Regions from separate parts of the Pseudoalteromonas sp. T1lg76 genome, predicted to be linked through region 2. Evidence: riboswitches for the same ligand, from Rfam matches in the RefSeq annotation. Region 2 holds a riboswitch; the other holds the start of a gene.
The links. A riboswitch is a leader RNA that binds a small molecule or an ion and turns the genes downstream of it on or off. The one in region 2 is predicted to bind lysine.

Region 1 (3,694 bases), on a different contig from region 2:
GCGGCAAAACCGGCACCTTGCTCGTGACGAGTAAGATAGTGAGTTACCTGAGATTCATACAAGGCGTCATAAATGGGCATGATGGCTCCGCCTGGGTAACCAAATACCTCATTTATTCCTTCCCTTGCCAATATCTCTACTACTAATTCTGCGCCGGTCATTGTTCCTCATTCCTCAATGTGTTGGCCCTGAAACGAAAAAGCCCCCCGAACTTTTCAGTGCGGGGGGCCTTAAGCGTGTTAATTTTTTAACGCACTACGAAGCCCCCGCGGTAATAATAATCACCACGGTGTTAATCACTAGGACTAGGCTTGATAGCAGGTTAAGCATAAATTAATTCGTTCTAAGTCTAATTAAAAAATCTAATGGACGGCTGGGCCGTCGCTCTTTTTCTATTAGTACCGCGAGCACCCGTGTAAGTCAACTACAAAAACAATGCAAAATCCTAATCAAAGAAGGACTAAAAAGCATAAAAAATCCCTTAAACAACCTAAAATTTAAACCTATCAACCTTACAGCCCTCAACTGCATATAACTTACCTTCACTTACCGATAGCACTAGCTGATTAATTTCTAGCAATTATTTTTCGGTCAATGGGTTTTATGAGTTAACTCGGGTACACTCAGAGGCGACTCTAGTTTAAGGATGACACGATGAAAAAATTAACTGCATTTTGGCTCTTTTGCCTGTTTATTATTTTTACCCAGCCCGCTTTCGCCGAACTGACACCGGCTTTGTGGCAGGTGGAAAAGCAGGGAAAAACCTCGTACTTATTCGGCACAGTACATGTTGGCGACACCAGCATGAAGGGCCTGCCACAAAAGATAGAAAAAGCCATAAGCAACAGCGATGCTGTGGTGGTGGAAGTTGATTTAACTGCCCTGTCTGCGGTGCAAATTCAACAGCGCTCCATGCCGTTTTTAATGCTGCAAAATGGCCGTACTCTGGACTCGGAGCTAAGCCCGCAAAGCTACCAGAAGCTGGACCAATACTTTGGCGAAAAAAATATTAATATCAAGATGTTTTCCTCGTTAAAACCCTGGGCCGTGCTACTTACAATGATGCAGATTGAGCTGCAAAATGCCGGTTATTCAGACGAATTCGGCATAGATAAGCAAGTACTGGCCAGCGCCAAACAAAAAAACAAGGCCATTATCGAGCTGGAATCTCTCGAACAACAACTGGAAATGTTTACCGTACTAGAAGAGCATTCGGACCTCATGGTTGCCGATACCTTACGCCAGCTCAATCAATTTGATGAGAGTTTTTTACGTCTGATCAACGGCTGGAAAAAGGGCGAAACATCCGTGCTCACCGAGGCCTATGAACAGTCCTTTGACGACTCCGAATATGGCCAGCTTAATGAACATGTACTCTTAATTGAGCGCAACCATAAGTGGATAAAACAATTGGAAAAAACACTGCAGAAGCAATCATTATTTATCGCCGTTGGCGCCCTGCATCTGGGTGAAGAAAACGGCTTAATCAAGCTGCTACAGGCACAAGGTTTTAAGGTCTCACGCATCTAATTTCAAACCCATGCGCGCCAAACAACATGGGGAGGCGTGAAAATTTGTGTCGCCATGGGCGTTGACAGCGTGGCATGGAAAGTGTTTGAATAAAAAAGCACCCTATTGATTCGGCCATTTAGATGGCCGCAAGGGCTAGAAGAGGTGCGTCATCCAGGTAGTTATGATGAGGAGAGCAAACTCCAACGACTCATAATGAGGGGGATGTACGCCGAGAGGTGAGGTAAATTGCTTAATACTCCCTCGGGCGCTTGGGTTGAATCCCGGCGACTGTCACCAATAGCACACATTGCTATATATTTGGTGGAGAGCTTCTGGTCTTAACATAACAGGCCGGCAGGCTTTGTTACGTCTAAGCCCATTCGCTCTTCGAATTTAACCTGTTCGAGTCGGCGAATGCGGAAACCACTTCCCTTTGTTGCTCTCGAACTCGCACTAAGTTCGGATGAGATGACAACTACTCAATCGTTATCACACACTGTGCTGTGGACAGCACTGATCACCCCGTTGCTTGAAGATGGCAGCATAGATTTTGACGCCCTAAGCGCGCTGGCACAAGAGCAAGCGGCAGCCGGTAATGGCGTGCTGATCCTGGGCTCTACTGGCGAAGCCCTGGCCCTAGATGTGGCCGAGCAACAAGCCGTGGTGCAACACATTTGCGCCCTGGAACTGAACACCCCGATTATGGTCGGTGTAGGTGGTTACAACCTTGAAGCACAGCGCCAATGGCTGACCTTTTGCAATGACTACCCGATAGACGCCTATTTGCTTGGCGCCCCCTTGTATGCCAAACCAGGTCCAGTAGGACAAGAGCTATGGTTTCGCGCTCTGCTTGATGCCAGCAAACACCCCTGCATGCTTTACAACGTCCCCGGCCGCGCCGCGGTCAGCCTGGACCCGCAGGTACTCGGCAAGTTGCAAGATCACCCGCGCTGCTGGGCATTGAAAGAAGCCAGCGGCAGCATCGACTGCTTTGAGCAATATCGTCTTGCGGCACCGCAACTGGCTATTTTCAGCGGCGACGATGCACTGATCCCCTATTACGCTCAGGCCGGCGCCGCCGGTTTGGTCTCGGTTGCTGCCAACGTGTGGCCGCAAGCAACGCACCGTTTTGTGCAGTTAAGCCTGCAAGGGCAAAGCCACAATGCCTTTTTGCATTGGCGCGAGGCGGTGGCGGCGCTCTTTCATGTCAGCAACCCTATTCCGACAAAGTGCTTGTTACACGCCCTTGGGCGCATCAATACGCCAACTCTGCGCGCCCCGTTAACTCATGCGGAGCTAAGCGATTTACAACCACTTTTACGCGTACACGACAGCATCACATCTTGGCATTCAACACAGGTTTAATATTTTCATGAGCTGGTTAGAACTTCTTAATAATTTAGAAACGGGCGCCGTTCGCGCCGCATCACAAGACGAAAATGGTCAATGGCAGGCCAATTCGAGGTTAAGCAAGGCATTCTTGAAGCCTTTAAAAACGGCACCAATACCGAATTCCCTGGCGGTTTTGTCGATAAAGACAACCTGGCACCGCGCGGTTTTAGCGCCGAAGACAATGTTCGCGTGGTACCGGGCGGTACCTCGGTGCGTCGCGGCGCCTATGTGGCCCCTGGCACCATCATAATGCCACCGGCCTATGTCAATATTGGCGCCTTTGTCGATGAAGGCACCATGGTCGACAGCCATGCGCTTGTGGGCTCTTGTGCTCAGGTGGGTAAAAATGTGCACCTTAGCGCTGCGGTGCAACTCGGTGGCGTATTAGAGCCTATCGGTGCCAGCCCTGTGGTGATCGAAGACGACGCCTTTATTGGCGCCGGCTGCGTTATCGTTGAAGGCGTGGTAGTGAAAAAAGGCGCAGTACTGGCGCCGGGTGTGCGCCTAAGTGCCACCATTCCGGTGTACGACTGTGTCAATGAGCGTCAGCTCAACAAGGGGGAACCCATCCCGGAAAACGCCATAGTGATCCCGGGCTCACGTCCAAGCTCAAGCGCCTGGGGGCGTGAACAAGGCCTGTCGATGAGTTGTGCCCTAATCGTGAAATACCGCGATGAGCAAAGCGATGCATCACTCGCGCTGGAAGAGGTATTACGCTAATGCTTCCTGTCGGTACCGAGCTGCAAACGCACCTCGAGTGCATCGCCCAAGAGCAGATGGAGCCATGCTT
Region 2 (3,694 bases):
AAGTTGGCAGAGTGTGTTTAACGAACAGGAACGAGCCCTGCAGCTGTTTATCGACGGGCAGTTATTGGATATTAATGTGGTGATCAGTCACTCCCACGGCCATATTGCCGTGGCCATAACTCAGGGCCAGCAATCTTTATTGGGCGTGGATATCGAAAAGCGAGATGCAAACCGGCGCTTTGAAAAGCTGGCGGCACATTTTTACCCTGAGGTGGAAGCGCGGGATATAGGCAATAACGTCGATACTTTTTTTCGAGTGTGGACGTTAAAAGAAGCCTATGCCAAGGCCGCTAAACAAAGTATCAGTACGCTGCTTAGCCAGCCTATACTACCCTTGCTTGAACGCTGCCCGGCACAGGTTTATTGTCAGCAATGGCGGCAATTTGATCTTAGTTTGATCACCGCCAAAACCGAGGTAGAAGTGATCAGGCTTGCTCCAGCAGCTGCTGGTGAATAGCCTGCACCACCTGATCCGATTGTCCTTGCTCTACCAAGAAGCACAGGTTGTGCTTTGAAGCGCCATGACAGATCAGGCGAATATCAAAGCCGCTCAGCACCCGCATTAGATTTAGCTCGCTTTGGCGCAGCTGAATCTCAGAGCCAATTAGGGCCACCAAGGCAAGATTGGTTTCCACGCTGACATGACAAAACTCACCTAAACGCTCCAGCGCTTCCTGATCAAGCTCGGGGCGACTGGCGTTCGGCGCATTATCCAGGGTAACAGCAACGCTGATCTCGGAAGTCGTGACCAGATCAACAGAAATTTTATATTCGCTGAGGATAGTAAACACCCGCGCCAAGAAACCACTGGCCAAGAGCATTTCCGGGCTTTTCAGCGTCAATAGCAGCTGGTTCTTGCGCTGAGTCACGGCCCGTACGCCGGCGATCAATTCACTACTGGGCACCTTCTCAATCCAGGTACCACCCCCTTGCGGGTCCTGGCTGGAGCCCACAAATACGCCAATACCGCTGCGCGCAGCCGGTAAAATAGTCGCCGGGTGTAATACCTTGGCGCCGAAGGTTGCCATTTCCGCGGCCTCGTCAAAGGTCAGGTGGGCAATCGGCTTGGCCTTATTACACAAACGCGGATCTGTGCTGTATATACCTATTACATCGGTCCAAATATGAATATTACTGGCACCACAGGCCTCCGCCAACAGGGCCGCACTGTAGTCCGAGCCGCCACGGCCTAAGGTGGTGGTTTCACCGTATTCATCTGAGCCAATAAAGCCCTGAGTCACCACCACCTGCTCGCTAAGCAGTGGCACCAACTCAGCCTGAGCCCTAATTCGAGTTTGGGTGATATCCGGTTGCGCCTTACCAAACTGGCTGTCGGTTTTAAGTACCGAGCGCACGTCAAAGCGACTTGAGGCCACGCCTTTATCACGCAGCACCTGGGTAAATAAATACGAAGATAAACGCTCGCCGAAACTAAGCAACTCATCGCGCTGGACATTGGTTAGTGGCACGTTTTGCGTAGAGTGCGAGGCGCTGTGTTTAAAATCATTGAGGGTAGTATCGAAGCCATGGGCAAGATCCGCATCCAGACTCAGGCACTCAATAATATTGAGCTGGATGGCAATAACACCATCAATATGCGCTTGGCGCTCTTCATTGCTAAGCCCAGTTTGACACAAGGCCACCAGATGATTGGTAACCCCGGCGCTGGCACTAACAACCACGATGCGCACGTGTGAGTCGGCAGCAATAATATCGGCGCAACGGCTCATCGCTGCATGATCGGCTACTGAGGTGCCGCCGAATTTGGCGACGGTAAATTCCTGATTCATTTTCTCTCCGAGATGAAAAATAGCTTATTTTTCAAATACAATCAGGAGAACTTGGCAAGACTAAAAGAAAGGTATGTCCATTGCCAGAAGCCCTCCACCCAAACAGGTGACAGTTCCGAGGATTCAGCCTCAAGAACCGAAAGCCATTGTGACGAGCAATGTACTTCCTCGGCGATAGTCTCCCTCATAAACGGTCGTTGGCCTACGTCTGCCTCGCGTCTACTACCTAGCTATCGCACCTCTTCTGCTACAGATTTACGGCATGATCCGCAAACCCGAGCTAGGAATTTAACGTTTGGATGGCTGGATGTCAATCACCCTTAGGTCGAGCATGGGCACTTAATTTTTGCTTATACCAATTCTGTTAAGTATGTGATCAGAGATAGCGCTGGATAAATGATATGATCACAAGGCGGAATTTTTATTATGTAGTTATTCTACATCGAAAAATTCCAACACAGTGAGCATGATATTTAGCCCGCTAGAATGATTAGCTATTTAAGTGAATTGGTATTCCTGGCCAGCAGCAAATCGCCAAGCTTAACAACACCGCCCCGCTCTAACTTTTCAATACAGGCAACAATGGCCGAATTTACGGGGGTGGCTACCCCGTGGCGCTGACCAAGTGCGACCACGGCGCCGTTGAGATAGGCGATTTCCGTTTTGCGTCCCGCCTGAATATCTTCCCACATGGACGAGCGCGCCTTGGGGTCGATATCCAACATGGCCGAGGCAAGGCGCCTAAATAACCAATTGGGTAAGCTCAACACACGGGGCACTAAGGCAGGTTTAACCTTGGTAAATTGCGCCAGCTCAATGTTCATGGCCTTACATACCGCCAGCCATTCCTTCATGGCCGCCGCCAACACCCTTCTTAGGGCTTTATTTTCCAGCTCCTGCTTGATGGGCATATCCGCCACCGCATTAAGGGCGTTATTAAGGTTTAACAGCAGCTTGCCGTAGATCACTGGCGTCATCTGCGCCTTTAATTCGCAGTTAAAGCCGTGCTCACGCAAAGTCTTGGCGATATGCTCCGTGCCTGGGGTTTTAGCAAATACAAATTCGCCCTCGGTGCCCTTATGAAAATGCGCGCCCTGTTGCAATACGTTAAACGGGGTAATGCCAAACACACAGGTGCGCTCCGCTAGCCTATCTTGGATTGCCTCAAAGCTACCTAGGCCATTTTGCATAAAGACCAGCTCGGAAGACTTATGGGTTATAGCCAGCAGTTGGGGCAGTGCCTGGGGCAATTGATGGCACTTCAAAGTGACAAAAACCACATCAAACAGCTGCTCGCCAGGCTCGGTGATAAGCTCATCCGGCATCACAGTTTTATCCAGCCCCTGGTAGTCACTGATATGAATGCCGCCATTAGCAATAATGGCGTCTTTAATCCGTGCCCGGCATATCAGGGATACATCAAGCTGTGCCGCGCTTAATAACGCGCCCAAATAACACCCCGTTGAACCGGCACCAAAAACCGCAATACGCATAAGTCACCTTTATTAACCTGGTCAATAAGTTACCTAATACGTTAATAGTGCTGTAAGTTTAAGCTCGCGGCAATGGTCGATAGAATTTTAATTGTACTAATGTGTGTGAGCAACGGCAGTAAACAAACAAAAAGACCACCTGGGTTTAAGCCCAGATGGTCTTTAAAGAAAATGCGGATGCTGTCGCCGTTACACGAATGAACCCATGTAGAAAGCGCCCACATAACCCACAGAATAAGCTATCAAAAGATAGAAGCTATTACGCAGGTAGCTACCGAAGGTTAAATCGCGCACCTTGCTCATGGCGATAATACCCGCCGCCGAACCTATTACTAACATGGAGCCACCTACACCGGTCGCATAGGTAAATGCAAGCCAGTTTTGCGTATCCATATGAATATCGGCTTTAAG

Region 1: linked by a shared signal. The riboswitch ahead of dapA (4-hydroxy-tetrahydrodipicolinate synthase) and the one ahead of lysC (lysine-sensitive aspartokinase 3) in region 2 are both predicted to bind lysine.

What each region holds. Positions count from the first base shown of each region.
Region 1 is NZ_PQCE01000032.1:29,789-33,482, forward strand. It holds gene ilvG (acetolactate synthase 2 catalytic subunit) at 1-161, opposite strand, end outside; gene C2M35_RS11995 (TraB/GumN family protein) at 655-1,530, shown strand; lysine riboswitch at 1,662-1,852, shown strand; gene dapA (4-hydroxy-tetrahydrodipicolinate synthase) at 1,981-2,877, shown strand; partial or broken gene C2M35_RS12005 (2,3,4,5-tetrahydropyridine-2,6-dicarboxylate N-succinyltransferase) at 2,885-3,624, shown strand; gene C2M35_RS12010 (PLP-dependent decarboxylase) at 3,624-3,694, shown strand, end outside.
Region 2 is NZ_PQCE01000014.1:11,310-15,003, forward strand. It holds gene C2M35_RS06335 (4'-phosphopantetheinyl transferase family protein) at 1-457, shown strand, start outside; gene lysC (lysine-sensitive aspartokinase 3) at 426-1,790, opposite strand; lysine riboswitch at 1,870-2,042, opposite strand; gene C2M35_RS06345 (2-dehydropantoate 2-reductase) at 2,285-3,283, opposite strand; gene nhaD (sodium:proton antiporter NhaD) at 3,473-3,694, opposite strand, start outside.